One region of the Trinickia sp. genome, then DNA from elsewhere that is predicted to be linked to it. Evidence: predicted binding sites of a transcription regulator. Region 1 holds the regulator's gene; each other region holds the start of a gene.
The links. The regulator FNR, encoded in region 1, switches genes on or off when oxygen is low (the NO sensors DNR and NnrR bind a similar motif). The targets are predictions, from matches to a motif close to TTGATNNNNATCAA.
Positions count from the first base shown of each region.

Region 2: a site for FNR is predicted at 3,727-3,740, ahead of ACO1XS_RS18770 (cation-translocating P-type ATPase). Genes of this name have one in related genera too.
Region 3: a site for FNR is predicted at 1,932-1,945, ahead of ACO1XS_RS21135 (universal stress protein). Genes of this name have one in related genera too.

Region 1 covers NZ_JBMRBK010000079.1:175,856-180,665, forward strand. Annotated here, with positions in the region: gene ACO1XS_RS22820 (DUF1488 family protein) at 1-23, shown strand, start outside; gene ACO1XS_RS22825 (zinc-dependent alcohol dehydrogenase family protein) at 45-1,034, shown strand; gene fnr (fumarate/nitrate reduction transcriptional regulator Fnr) at 1,063-1,842, opposite strand; gene ACO1XS_RS22835 (universal stress protein) at 2,133-2,609, shown strand; gene ACO1XS_RS22840 (universal stress protein) at 2,677-3,144, opposite strand; gene phaZ (polyhydroxyalkanoate depolymerase) at 3,181-4,488, opposite strand; gene ACO1XS_RS22850 (SurA N-terminal domain-containing protein) at 4,672-4,810, shown strand, end outside.
Region 2 covers NZ_JBMRBK010000069.1:103,440-108,249, forward strand. Annotated here, with positions in the region: gene ACO1XS_RS18760 (oxidoreductase) at 1-504, shown strand, start outside; gene ACO1XS_RS18765 (hypothetical protein) at 596-943, opposite strand; gene ACO1XS_RS18770 (cation-translocating P-type ATPase) at 998-3,508, opposite strand; gene ACO1XS_RS18775 (metalloregulator ArsR/SmtB family transcription factor) at 3,971-4,288, shown strand; gene ACO1XS_RS18780 (YeeE/YedE family protein) at 4,304-4,738, shown strand; gene ACO1XS_RS18785 (DUF6691 family protein) at 4,740-4,810, shown strand, end outside.
Region 3 covers NZ_JBMRBK010000075.1:140,381-145,190, reverse strand. Annotated here, with positions in the region: gene ACO1XS_RS21140 (LysR family transcriptional regulator) at 3-923, shown strand; gene ACO1XS_RS21135 (universal stress protein) at 912-1,862, opposite strand; gene ACO1XS_RS21130 (NRAMP family divalent metal transporter) at 1,986-3,287, opposite strand; gene ACO1XS_RS21125 (hypothetical protein) at 3,607-3,807, shown strand; gene ACO1XS_RS21120 (MBL fold metallo-hydrolase) at 4,119-4,810, shown strand, end outside.

The DNA.
Region 1 (4,810 bases):
TTTTCCGTTTTCACGACGCTTGACTCGCACCGGGAGACAACGACGTGCGCGCGATGGTATTCGACGGCCGGTCCCCGCACTTGAGCGAGCGCGAGTTGCCGGATCCGACGCCCGGCCCCGGGCAATTGTTGATCCGCATTCGCGCATGCGGGGTGTGCCGCACCGACTTGCATGTGGTCGACGGGGAATTGGCCCATCCCAAGACGCCCGTCGTACCGGGGCACGAAATCGTCGGTGTCGTCGCGGGCCTGGGTGAGGGCGTCACCGAATTCCGGCTGGGCGAGCGCGTCGGGGTGCCCTGGCTCGGCCATACGTGCGGGCAATGCCGCTACTGCCGCGGCGGCCGAGAAAATCTGTGCGATCGGCCGGCGTTCACGGGCTACACGCTCGATGGTGGGTATGCCGAGTGGGTTGCCGCGGATAGCCGCTATTGTCTGCCCATACCGGCTCGTTACTCCGACGCGGAAGCCGCGCCGCTATTGTGCGCGGGCCTCATCGGATATCGCACGCTCGCGATGGCCGGCGACGCCCGGCGCATCGGCATCTACGGTTTCGGAGCGGCCGCACACATCGTGGCGCAAGTGGCCAGCCATCAGCAGCGGATCGTCTATGCGTTCACGCGGCCCGGCGACGCGGCCGCGCAGCAGCTCGCTCGCCGACTCGGCGCACATTGGGCCGGCGGCAGCGATGCCGCACCGCCCGAACCGCTCGACGCGGCACTTATTTTTGCACCGGTCGGTGCGCTCGTGCCCGCCGCACTGGCCGCCGTCGTCAAAGGCGGCATCGTGGTCTGCGGCGGCATCCACATGAGCGCGATTCCGTCCTTTCCGTACGACCTGCTCTGGGGCGAACGGCGCCTTGTATCGGTCGCAAATCTGACGCGCGAAGATGGACACGCGTTCATGCGGATCGCGGGCCAGGTGCCGCTGCGCATCGAGACGACGCTCTATCCGTTGCGCGAGGCCAACCGGGCGCTGTCCGACTTGCGCGAGGGCCGCCTCACCGGCGCCGCGGTGTTGACGACCGGCGATTGACGCAACCCCAGGGCGTATATCGGCGGGCTCAAACCGCTTCGAGCGCGGTCAGATCGACGATGCGGATTTTTTTGCCGTGAGTTTCGAGCAGCCCGTCGCGCTGGAATTTGGAGAACATACGGCTGACTGTCTCGAGCTTCATGCCGAGGTAATTGCCCATTTCCTCGCGCGTCATGCGCAAGTTGAATTCGGCGGCCGAGTAGCCGCGCGCCTTCATGCGGCTCGATAGATTGAGCAGGAACGTGGCGACGCGCTGCTCGGCGCTCATCGTGCCGAGCAGCATCATCAGCGACGATTCGCGCACGATTTCGCTGCTCATCGTGCGCAGCATTTGCCGCTGCAACTGCTTCGATTCCGTGCACATCGACTCGAGTAGCGAATAAGGCATGATGCATACGCTGCTGTCTTCGAGGGCTATCGCATCGCTGCTGTGTCGTTCGGCACAGACACCGTCGAGCCCGAGCACTTCGCCCGCAAGGTGAAAACCCGTGACCTGCTCTCGGCCATCGCGGTGCATGACGACGGTCTTGAACGAACCGGCCCGCACGGCATAAATGCTCTCGAACGGATCGTGGGTACGGTACAGCGCTTCGCCGCGCTTGATGGTCCGCGTCGTGTTGACGATCGCATCGAAGCGCGCGATTTCCTGAGCGGTCAACCCATCCGGGACGCAGGCCGAGCGCAGCGAGCAGGACGCGCAGCCCTCCTTGGCAGGCGACGGTAGCTTTCGACTGTGGGCACCCCCGGACGTCTCCTGCGGGGCCGGGGATGGGCCTTCTTGTCGGGGGAAATCCAGTTCGAGCAACATGGTGGCCTCCGCCAGTGACGCGCGCGCGGCAGCACGCACGTGATCCTTCATGGCAGTGAGTATGGCCAGCGCCCCGCGAAAAAAATATCAGCGCGATACGAAACTGGGGTAGGTATCGACGGCGCTTTGTAAGCATTTTCCTACGGTCGCGCCAGGAATCGGCTCATTCGTCAGGCCTGCCGACGCCCCCCGATCGCTCGTTGATCGGCATCAAGGCGCGCAGGCCTGGCGGGTCGCACACTTATTGCATCAATGATCGATGCAGTGGGCCTGTGCCCCGGAGAACCATCATGTACACACGTATTCTGGCTGCCATCGACGGCAGCCGCGCAGCGCGTCTTGCGCTCGACGAGGCCGTAAAGATTGCCAGCGCTTCGGGCGCGTCGATCGTCGCGGTCTGCGTCGTGGAGCACGCACCGCAACTGGTGGACGTTGGTGCGGTCTATCAGGGCGGTGAGGGCGCGAGCCCCGAGGCGATCGAGGCGGCGACCGCGGCGCTCGAGGAAGCCGAAGAAGTCTTCAAGGCGGGAGGGGTCGAGGGCACGCCGCGTGTCGTCGACGCGTACGGCGAAAGCGTGGCCTCGGTCATTGCTCGCGTCGCCGCGGAATGTGAGGCGGAACTCATCGTCATTGGAACGCATGGTCGCCATGGCGTGCGCCGCGTGTTGCTGGGCAGCGTTGCCGAATCGTTGCTGCGCTCGGTGGAACTGCCGGTATTGCTCGTGCGCCACGATGAAGTGGCCCGCGGCGCAACGGGCAAACTCTGACGGGAGTCCGCGGCTCGTCGGTGCCTCGGCGTGCCGGATCGATGCCGCCGTGCCGTCGGGCCGGCACTCAACTTTCACCGGCCGCCGCATCGCTGGCCGGAACGAGGAGAACCGGACAGCACGAAATGCGCAGGAAGCGTTCCGCTACGCTGCCGAGCATGAGGCGTTGGAACCCGCGCCGCCCATGTGTACCCATGACAATCAGATCGGCCGGCCACTCCTCGGCGACACGCAAGATCGTATGCGCAATATCGTCGCGAAGCGGGTTGGTCTCGACCACGCGCGGCGTGCCGGTAACGTCGGCCGCTTTCATTTTCTCGATCGCTTCGTCGACCACGCGCGCTCCCTGCTCGAAAAGCGCATCGCGCACCAGGTTCGGATCGTAGCCAGGCGCCTCCGAGCCGATGACCGGCACGTCCACGACAAAAAGTGCAAGCAATTCGGCGCCCGAACCGCTGGCGAACCGGAGCGCGGCCTCGAGCGCGCGCGTGGACGTGGCACTACCGTCGATAGGGGCGAGGATGTGTCGGTACATTTGGGCCTTCCGCGAAGTCGATCCGTTTTTCGGACATCATCGGCGCACGCTCATCGTTGCAGCCTGATCTGAATCAAGTGCGCGCGATCTGGCCGTCGGGGGTGGCCGGACCCGGGAGCCACGCCGACGCGCGGAGGACGCCGAACGCCAGAAACGGGCCAGCTCGGGGTGGATCGCTTCGCGCCAGCGGGCTCCGGTAAAAAGATCGTAGTGATCGCAATCGGCGATCGTCAGGCGCATTCTCGAGCGCTGCGGCACGGACGCTAGAACGGTATGGGCGGCATGCGTCTGGCCCGCGCCGGTGATATCGTCGCGATCGCCCTCGACCGTACAAAGGGCGGTGCTAGCAAGCGCCGAGCCATCGATGCGGCGTCCTGCAATCTGCCAAATACCGTGCGCGAGCCGGTGCTCGCGAAAGAGGACCCGCAGGGTATCGAGGAAATAGTCCTCGGTCATGTCGAGCACGGCGGCGTACTCGTCGAGCGCGCGTCGGCTTTCCGCCGCTTTTGTCTTGTCTGCGCGCCACCGGTGCGCCCAGTACCGCGATTCGAGTGCGAGCTGGCGGTCCGGATGCACGGCCATCAGCGCCGCATGTTGAATATAGCCTGGATAGACCCGTCGGCCTGCGCCAGCGTAACCCGGCGGGACGATATCGATGAGAGTGGCTCGGAACCAGCCGATGCTGTGCGCGAGCGCGAAGCGGCCGACGGCCGTCGGATTGATGCGTGCATCGATGGGACCGCCCATCAGCGTGAGGCTGAGCGGAGCCGGCTCGCCGCACGCGGCGACGAGGGCGGCCGCGGCGGCGGCAGGTGCGGTGGCCTGGCATACGGCCAGGACATGCAGTCCGGCGCCGCCGAGCATGCGCAAAAACCGTTCGATGGTCTGGACGTAGTCGTCGAGGCCGAACCTGCCGGCCGTTATCGGAACGTCTCGTGCGTTGGCCCAATCGGTCACATAGACGTCGGTGTCCTCCAGCAGCGTCTCGACCGTCTCGCGCATCATGACGGCGTGATGGCCGGCCAGCGGCGCGCAGACCAGAACGGGATACGGGGATGAGCGAAGGACCATGCCTTCGCGGGCGAAGTGACGGAGTGCGCAAAACGGCGTTGCCGCGACGATGGTTTCTTTCACGCTCACCTGGCGTTCGCCGATCGTCACCGAATGAATATCGAAGCCCGGCGCTTGGGCGGCGGTCTGAATGAAGCGGCCGAACCAGTCGCTGCCCGGAACGCCGCTATCGCCAGGCGCCACCGGTAATCCGAAAAGGCGCCCGGCATATTCGGTCCACGCGCCAACGGAGCGCGCCAGCGCGCGCTGCGCTTCCAGCCAGTCGTAGAGCATGACCGCCTCCCGCGGCACGCCGCGCTCGCCAGCGTGGGGCCCACGCAGCGCGACAGTGCCCGGCTATTGTGCCGACGCGGCATGCCGGCTGGCAAGCCCGTCTTTCCGCCAGAACCGGATTTGTCGCCGCCGGTTGCAGCTGTTGTACTATTGGACGTTTTTGTCCAACGTAACCAGTCACGCATGCTCGATTTCTTTCGCAACCACAAGCGCCTGATGATGTTCATGCTCGTCCTCGTCATCGTGCCGGGGCTGGGCTTCATCGGTATCCAGGGTTTCCGCGGGTTCTTCGACGAAAGCGCCAATGTGGCGAGCGTCAACG
Region 2 (4,810 bases), on a different contig from region 1:
GATACCAACGTTTTTGGGGTTTTGCGAACGATACAAGCGGTGCTGCCGCATATGCGCGCGCAGCGTGCGGGACGAATCGTCAACATTAGTTCCGTGCTCGGCTTCCTTCCGGCTCCGTACATGGGGCTCTATTCGGCTTCCAAGCATGCCGTCGAAGGAATGTCCGAGACCCTGGATCATGAGGTGCGCAAGTTCGGAGTCCGCGTGGTGCTGGTCGAGCCTTCCTATACCAAGACCAATCTGGATCTCAATGCACCCCATGCTGCGTCCAAGATCGCAGCCTACGACGATGAGCGCGCAGTCGTTTCCCGCGCCATTCAAAAAAGTGTCAGCGAGGCGCCAGAGCCCGATGGCGTCGCAACCACGATCGTCGATGCGGCGTTGGGCGAATGGAAAATGCGGCGCGCGCCGAAAGGTCAAGCCTCTTTGCTGAGTAAATTGCGTCGCTTCATGCCGGCCGGTCCCGTCGATGCAAGCTTGAGAAAGACATTTGGGCTTTCGTGACGGTTCTTTCGCGATGTTCTAAGCGCTCGCGCCATAGTTGCTCTCAGCCGCTTCTCCGCGATCCGCGTCGGGGGCGTCGTTGTCACCCTCATCAGAACGCGGCCTGCAGCCAGTAATCGAAGGCGAGCACGGCGAACGAGCAAAGAAGCCCCATCGCCAGGTTCGTCAGACGATGCTCGAGATCGGCGTGCCGATAAAGCCAGGCAACGACGAGAAACAGCGCTTCGACGACCACCTGCACCACGAACACCGCGAGCATCAGCCCATACTCGTAGCCCATCTGCTTGAAGTTCGCGAAGCTCATGCCGAATGCCGCAATCCAGGACCCGACACGGTAGAGCTCATAGATGAACAATAGCGCCGGGAACACGTAGCTCACGACGTAGGTGGGCTTCGTCGCATGCTGCAGCTCGAAATGAAAATGGTGTGTATTTTCCATGTCAGCCTCCTACGTCGTCTTCGGTCATGTTACGCGCCTCGATACATGCCCGCATCAAGGACCGAACAGCGCAACCAGTCCGAACAGTCGCGCCAGGGCGGGAACGGTCGTCAAAAGCACGAGCGCCACCACCGTAATGCTCAGAACAATCCAAAGATAGCGATTCCGCTGGGGCGCATGCACACGGGTCCCAGACTGCGGCAATACGCGGATTACAAAGATCAACGCAACATTGCCCGCCACGAGTGTCGCAAATACGAGTGTACGAGCGAAGGGCAGTGGGTAGCCTTGAGTCAGCAGACCCGCATAGAGCCCTAATACGAGCATGGCTGCCAAAAGGCCAGCCGTTGCCCCTCGAGCCAGTGCGCGGTTCGAAAGCAGCCGCTCGCCGGCGCGTCGTGGCGGCACACGCATCAGGTTCGCCCGCTCAGGCTCGTTCTCGAATACGACCGAGCATACTGGATCGATAACCAGTTGCAGAAAAACGATGTGGACCGGCGCGAGCAGGGGCGGCCAGCCGACAAGAACCGGAATCATCGTGGCGGCGATCATCGGAATGTGAACGGCCACCGTGTAGCTGATCGCTTGCACGAGATTGGCGTAGATACGCCTGCCCAGCCGTATCGCCGATACGATCGGCGCGAAGTCGTCACGCAGCAAGACCAGCGAGGCGACCTCGCGTGCCACTTCGGCGCCGCGCAACCCCATTGCAATGCCGATGTGCGCCGCCTTGAGCGCCGGTGCGTCGTTCACGCCGTCGCCCGTCATTGCGACCACCTGGCCACTTTCCCGGAACGCGTTGACGAGCCGTAGCTTTTGCTCCGGCTTCACCCGTGCGAATGTGTCGACATTCTCAATGGCATCGCGAAGCTGTACGTCGTCCATCGCTGCCACTTCCCCGCCGGTCACGATCCGTGCTCCGTCGATTCCGACTTCGGTCGCAATAGCCCGCGCCGTAGATGGATAATCGCCGGTGATCATCACCACGCGGATGCCGGCTGCCTGGCATTGCGCGATGGCCTCCGCAACTTCCGGACGCACCGGGTCCAAGAGACCGACCAGGCCTACGAAAGAAAAGTCGAAGTCATGCTGTTTTTCGGGCCAGCCCGCATGTGAGTGCTGTGCCTTGGCCACCCCAAGCACCCGTAGCCCGCCCGACGCCATCTGCGCAGCATGGTCGAGGACGGTTTGCGTTTCCCGCTCACCAAGGTGACACAGAGCACAGACCGCCTCCGGCGCGCCCTTGCAGGCCACTGCGTGATGGCCGGGTTCCGGCGTATGCCATGCGTGGGACATCGCCGGCAACTCCGGCGTCAGCGCGTACTCATGAACCAGCGACCAGTCCTTGTGAAGACGTCCGGTGCCGGCGAGTCCAACCCGACCCGTTTCGTGAAATGCGCGCTCCATTGGATCGACAGGCTCGATTTCGCTGGCGAGCACCAGATATTCGATCAGCTCGTGATATGCCTCGTCTATGCGCTGAGTGGTCTCATCGATGACTTGCCGCTTTCCTTGGGCGAACAGCACGCGCACGGACATGCGATTTTGCGTCAGTGTGCCCGTCTTGTCGACACAGAGTACCGAAGTCTGGCCAAGCGTTTCGATCGCGCTCATGCGGCGCGTCAGCACGCCTTCGTTAGCGATGCGGCGCGCCCCTAACGCCATGAATACGGTCAATATCACCGGAATCTCTTCGGGAAGAATCCCCATGGCCAGCGTGATGCCCGCCAGCACACCCGGAAGCCACTCCCCGGAGCGCCAACGATAGGCCGCGACGAGCAGCAAACACAGTGCGATCGAAGTCAACGCGAAGCGATTGACGAACGTTCTCGTTTCGAGTTGCAACGGCGAGCGGGCTTCCGTGATGCCGGTCAACGATTTGCCAATGCGACCGAGCGTGGTATTCGGCCCCGTCGCTGTCACGATCATTTGCCCCTGACCCTGCACGACCATCGAACCAAAAAACAGTTGACTGTCCGGGGCTTGCTCGGAACGTACATTGGCTCGCGAAGCGGATTTATTCACCGAAACGGATTCGCCCGTCAGAAGCGACTCGTCGACGCTCAGTTCGTGAGCCTCCGTCAAGGTTCCGTCAGCCGGCACGCGGGCTCCCTCGTCGACGAAAACCACGTCGCCCGGCACCAGTTCGGCAGCGGAAACGAGTTGCCGTTGTCCGTCTCGAAGCACCTGCGCGCGGGGCGCGGACAGTTCGCGAAGAGAGTCGAGAACCTGAGCGGTGCGGTGACTTTGGAAGACGGTGAGAAAGACGATCCCGGCCACGAAAGCGAGGAGCGTCAGCGCTTCGGAAACGTCCCCGAGCACAAGATAGATAGCGCTCGCAGCGAGCAGCAGCAGGAACATGGGCTCACGAAGCACTTCCCCCAATGTTCGCCACCAGGTGCGCCGCAGCGTGGAGTCCACGACGTTGCGGCCGAAGCGGGCACGCAGTTGCTCCACGCGTGCGCTCGTCAGCCCACGCGTTTTGTCGGCGTCCCCAGCTGGCGATGCCGGTTCGACGTAACCGGCGACGACGTCCGGGACGGACTCTACGCGATTTGCCGGCATTTTGGTGTCGATTTATACGAGTACTGCGTGATGGAACCGGCTGCTCAACGACGGGCGGCGCCCCGACAGCTCTTACAGATCTGGATGACTCCATGGGCATCCGGATCATCCCAATAGAAACGCAATTCAGCCCCGCCGTCTGCGGGCACGTCGAATATACCGCTGGTTATGTAGGAGCGTACCCATCTCTAGAATGGCGCCAGGCGCCCCCGCCATCCTTGACTTGCATCAAGTAGTTGATTTTGGGCGTGCTACAAACGCATTCAGCGGAATCTTCAGATAACTGATGCCGTTTTCCTCGACGGGTGGAAATCCGCCGGCCCGTGTGTTGATCTGCACCGACGGCAGAAGAACGGGCATGGCGAGCGTCGCATCACGCGTTTAGCGCAGGCGTGCACTCATTATATTTACAGATAGTTTATATTTAAATATAATGAGTGCGTGTGAGTCATTGAGTGCGCGATGAAGAAGAACTCCGCTCGAATCGACCTGTCGGCGATGCAATCGGCGGCGGAAAAGGCCTGTGCGCTTCTGAAGGTTCTGGCCAATCCGGACAGGTTGCTGCTGATGTGTCAGTTATCCCAAGGGGAGTGGTGCGTGAGCGATCTGGAGGAGCAGTTGGGAATTCATCAGCCCACACTCTCCCAGCAGCTCGGGGTGCTCCGCGATAACGCGCTCGTCGAGACGCGGCGGGAAGGGAAGAACATCTTTTACTCCATCGCGAGTACGGAAGCGATTGCGATCATGGCCGTGCTGTACGACCAGTTTTGCGCGCAATGAAGATGAGGAGTGGCGATGTCGATCGATATCGTGAGTTTCACGCCGGGTCTGTCACTGGCCGGCGGCGTGGTGATAGGAGTCGCGGCTGCCGTGCTTGTTTTGTTCAACGGACGTATCGCGGGCATCAGCGGCATTCTCGGTAACGTGCTCGGCTCGCCGCAGACAGATGCGGGCTGGCGTCTCGCTTTTCTTGCAGGGCTTGTCGGGGCGCCCGTGTTGGCAGTGTTGCTCGGGCACCCGATAGCACCCGATATCCAGGCCGGATGGGGCGAAATACTCGTAGCAGGATTTCTGGTCGGTATCGGCACGCGTTACGCGAGCGGGTGCACGAGCGGCCATGGTGTCTGTGGGATCTCGCGTGGCTCCCTCCGTTCGGTCGTTGCGACGGCAACGTTCATGGCGAGCGGTATCTTGACCGTTTTCGTCCACAGGCATCTGCTGGGAGGCTGAGATGGGTTGGCTTACCGCACTACTTTCCGGGCTTCTTTTCGGAATCGGCCTGATGCTATCCGGCATGGCCAA
Region 3 (4,810 bases), on a different contig from region 1:
CGATGGACTGGACATACCGTCTGCGTCTGCGACATCTGCAATTGCTGCTGAGCCTGGCGGAAACGGGCAATCTGAGCCAATCGGCCACGGCGCTCAATACGACGCAGCCGGCGCTGTCGAAATGGCTGAAAGAGCTGGAGAAAGACGTCGGCCTGCCGCTTTTCGAACGGCATGCGCGAGGTTTGCGGCCCACAGGGCCCGGCGAGGCGCTGATCGAGCACGCCCGGCGCATCGGAGCCCATCTCGACACCGCTCGCGACGACATGCAGGCGCTGCGCGAAGGCGGCAGTGGCCTCGTGAGCATCGGCACGTCAGGCGTAGCGGCGGCGGACACGGTGCCGCTCGCCGTGTCGCGGCTGCTCGCGCGCATGCCGCGGGCGCAGGTGCGTCTCGTCGAAAGCACGATGAATCAGCTGATGCCGCAGCTCGCGCGTGGCGAACTCGATATCGTCGTCGGCCGCTCGGGGGAGCAGTACGAGGACGCGCAGTTGCAAAGCGAGACGCTTTATACCGAACTGATCGACTTCGTCGCCCGTCCGAATCATCCGCTGACCCAAAAGGCCATGCTCGAGTGGGACGACGTTCTCGCCTACTCGTGGGTCGTCTGGCCGCAAGGCACACCGGTGCGCAATGCGCTGGAGACGGCGCTCGCGGCCGCCGGGCGCACGCTGCCGGCTCATTGCGTCGAATCCAATTCGTCGGTTCTGAACCTCACACTGTTGAACAACACGGATTTGCTGGGCGTCGCCTCGCATCGGCCCGCACTCCGCTTCCAGCAACTGAACGCGCTTCAGATACTGCCAATGGAATTGCAGGGCTTCGGCTCGGTATCGATCTACTGGCATCCGGAGAACGAAAATCGGGCCGCGGTGGCCATGGCGCTGGAGGCGCTGCGCGCCTACGCCGACGGATCACGCCTCTAGCGCATGCACGAGCAGAAGTGGCGTCTGGGAAAGGTGCGCTACGCGCCCTGCGACAGTGCCCAGCATCCAGCGAGCCACGCCGCGTCGCCCATGCGTGCCCATTACGATCAGGTCGGCCTGCCAATGGCCAGCCTCCCGAACGATTGCGTGGGCGACGTCGTCGTCGGTGCGGGCTGTCCTGACAAGTCTCGTGCTTGATCGTCCCGATGCGCCAGCAAGAATTGGCTCTGCTTGTGCGAGTGCATGCGTACCTTCGTCAACGAAGCCAGCCTCGAGCGCATCGATGGGTACGAAGTCGCCCAAGCGCACCGCGCGATCGACCACATAGATGGCCCGGACATGGGTGTCGAGCGTCGCGAACTGGACGCCGTAATGCAGCGCCGCCATTGCCTGACGGCTGCCATCCACCGCGAATAAAATGCGCTCCGGCGGGCGATCGGCCTTGACCGTATAGGCTGCGGGCACGATCAGAATCGGGCAGCGGGAAAGTTTTGCCAAGGGCTCGGAGATGGTGCCCTCGATCCAACGCAGCAAACCGTGGTGTTGCCGGGTCCCAACCACGAGCAGTTCGGCCTGCCACGTGTCGGCCGCTTCGATGAGCGCGTGGACGACATCGCCGCCGTGCGTCGAGAGATCGATCGCATCCGTTTCGACGCGGATGTTGCACTGGGCGAAGGCCTCGCTCGCTACGGCCAGCGCGTCAGCGGCGTCGCGCAACAATTCAGCGCGCGCTGAACCTAGAGCTTCGCCGACGAACGAACCCGTTGGAACGAGCGTGCGAGGGTTTTCGGCGACGCTCACGAGACGCACCGTGCCGCCCTGCGCGACGATATTTCGTGCATAAGCGACGGCGTGCCGCGATGCCGCGGACGAATCGACCGCGATGAGAACTTTGCCGGGTAGCGTTGGCGTCGGGCTGCGTGAAGTCGACGTGTTCATGGTTCGCCCCTTGCGATGGGTGTGAGGTCTCGTCTACTGGAATTCTGTGGGTCGGAGATGTTTCGTCGTTTGATGGAGGTCAAGGCCGACGTGATAACTGTCTTACCCGAGTGATGCAGTGCCCTACCGGGGCAGCAGCATTGCCACGGCCGCGGCGCCCATCACTGCCGTCGCGATCCAGCCAAGAACGATCAGTGGACGACTTGCGGTGAAAGCGCCCATCACCGACTTCTTCGAAACCAGCATGATGATGACCACCATCAACGGCACGGCGACCACACCGTTGACGACAGCACTCCAGAAGAGCGCCTTCATCGGGCTGATCGGCGAGTACTGGATGCCCAGCGCCGCAAGCACGCTAACGGCAATGATGGCGTAGAAGCCGCGCGCATCGTTCACCTTGCGTTCAAGCCCCTCCTTCCAGCCCATCGCCTCGGAAAGCGCATAGGCTCCCGATCCGGCCAACACGGGCACGCCGATCAGGCCGACCCCGAGAATGCCGAGGGCAAACAGGAGATAAGCGAACTCGCCGGCCAGCGGGCGTAACGCGCTCGCTGCCTGCGCTGCAGTCGAGATGTCGGTGACGCCGGCTGCATGCAGCGTGACCGCGGTCGCCAGGATGATGAAATAGGCGGTGACGTTGGAGTAAAGCATGCCGCTCCACGTATCCCACCTGATTCGTCGAAGTTCCGCGACGGCGGCACGCGTGTCTTGCAGGAGCGCCTCGCTGCCGTGGTGTGCCGCCATGTCCTCGACCTCTTCGGATGCCTGCCAAAAGAAGAGATATGGGCTGATGGTCGTACCGAAAACACCGACGATCACGGCTGCGGCGTTCGTGTCCAGTGTGAATCTGGGCCACAGTGTACGAACCGCAATCTGGCTCCATGGAACATCGACGGTGAACAGTACCGCTGCATAGGCTAGCAGCGAGACGGTCAGCCACTTCAGGAAGAAGACGTAGCGATGATAGGGGACGAACATCTGCAGTAAAAGCGTACCGAACACGAAGCATGCCGTCATCAGGTGGCGGTCCACGCCGCTGACCAGTTCCGCGACCTCCCCCATGGCAGCGACGTCGGCGGCAATGTTCAGGGTATTGGCGACGAGAAGTAGCAGCACGACGCCTCGAAGCACAATGGGCGGAAAGGCAGACTTGATGTTGGCGGCAAGTCCTTTGCCAGTCACCCGGCCGAGATTCGCGCACATCGACTGAACGGCAGCCATCAACGGGAACGCCAATGGCATCGTCCAGAGCATGTTGAAGCCGAATTGAGCACCCGCCTGGGAATAGGTGGCGATGCCGCTGGGGTCGTCGTCAGCCACCCCGGTGATAAGTCCAGGCCCGATCCGCGACAGCGGGTGCTCCTTCAGACGCTCCCACAGCATCCGAAAGGTGCCGATGCGCGCCGCCTGGTCGATGTTCATTTAGGGCTCCATTAATGGGAACGAGCGTGCCACCTGCCACTTGCTTCTTTTTTTTGATCGACCTCAAGTTATGCCTCGACCGGACGTCCAGAATTCGGATATCGGCACGCGATCAATGTAGCGACTGTCTCGCGGTGCCGGCTTGATTTGCATCAATCCGGTTTGCTGGGCGCGCGCGTAGGATAAAAGCGTCGCGTCGCCATCGCCTGCAACGCCAATCCCATGCAAACCATTCCTCGCCGCGAACTCCGCGCTGAAGAATGAAGATTCCCGTCACGATTCTGATGCTGCTCGATCGCGGCAGACAGGAAGGAGACGAATGATGCTGAGCCTTCACGAGGTCGCTGCGCTATTGCTGGTCAAGGACGGGCACGCGCTGAAACAAATCGATCGAGCCGAGTTGGAAATGCTGTCCGAGCACGAACTGATCACGCTCGAAAACCGCGAGAACACAGATGTCCGCGCACGCGTCACGTACCGCGGCGAGTCTATGCTGCGGGCGATCGGAAGAAAGCGCTAGCGCGAGCCCGCGCGGCGCGCAGGCCTGGTACTGCACGACGGACATCCGGTTTCGGTCGCGATCAGCACGGGACTCGACGACGATACGCACACCGAAGTTCTGGACGGCTCCCTGCAGCCCGGCGACATGGTGATCGTTCGTGCCATATCCGCGCATATCCGCGTGCGAGCGTTACGCGCATTCGCACGAATACAGTTTCGCGCGGCACGCCCCGGTTTCGTTGATGTGGATCAGGAGAAAGCTTCGGAGAATCCGCATCATGAAGTCATGCTCGAGGGCATCGAGAATCACGGGATTGCACGGAGCCACGCATGAAACTGACTTTCCTGGGCGCCACCGAGACGGTCACCGGCTCGAAATACCTCCTTGAAGGCGCAGGACTGCGCCTGTTGATCGATTGCGGACTGTTTCAGGGCACCAAGAACCTGCGGCTGCGCAATTGGGCCCCGCTGCCGGTGCCCGTCGATACGCTGGATGCCGTGATCCTGACCCATGCTCATCTAGACCACTCCGGGTACTTGCCCGTGCTTGCACGCATGGGCTACCGGGGCCCCGTGTATGGCACGTCGGGCACAGTGGACCTGTGCGGCGTGCTGCTCAGAGACAGCGCCAAGCTCCAGCAAGAAGAGGCCGACTTTGCGAATCGCCATGGCTTCTCGAAGCACCACCCTGCGCTTGCGCTTTATACGATGGACGATGCCGAGCGCGTGCTCAAGCAACTCGTGCCGTGCGATTTCGACCAGTCCGTCAGGTTGCAAAACGGCGTGTCCTTTTGCCTGCTTCCGGTCGGACATATCCTCGGCGCCGCAAGTCTGCTCGTACATATGGGTGGAAAGTTGATCGCGTTTTCCGGCGATATCGGCCGGCCCGTCGATCCGATCCTGCGCCCTCCGATGCCGCTCGCGCATGCCGACTACCTTGTCGTCGAATCGACCTACGGCGACCGCCTCCATCCCGATAGCGATCCAGCGGCCGAACTCGAGACGATCTTCGCGCGGACGTT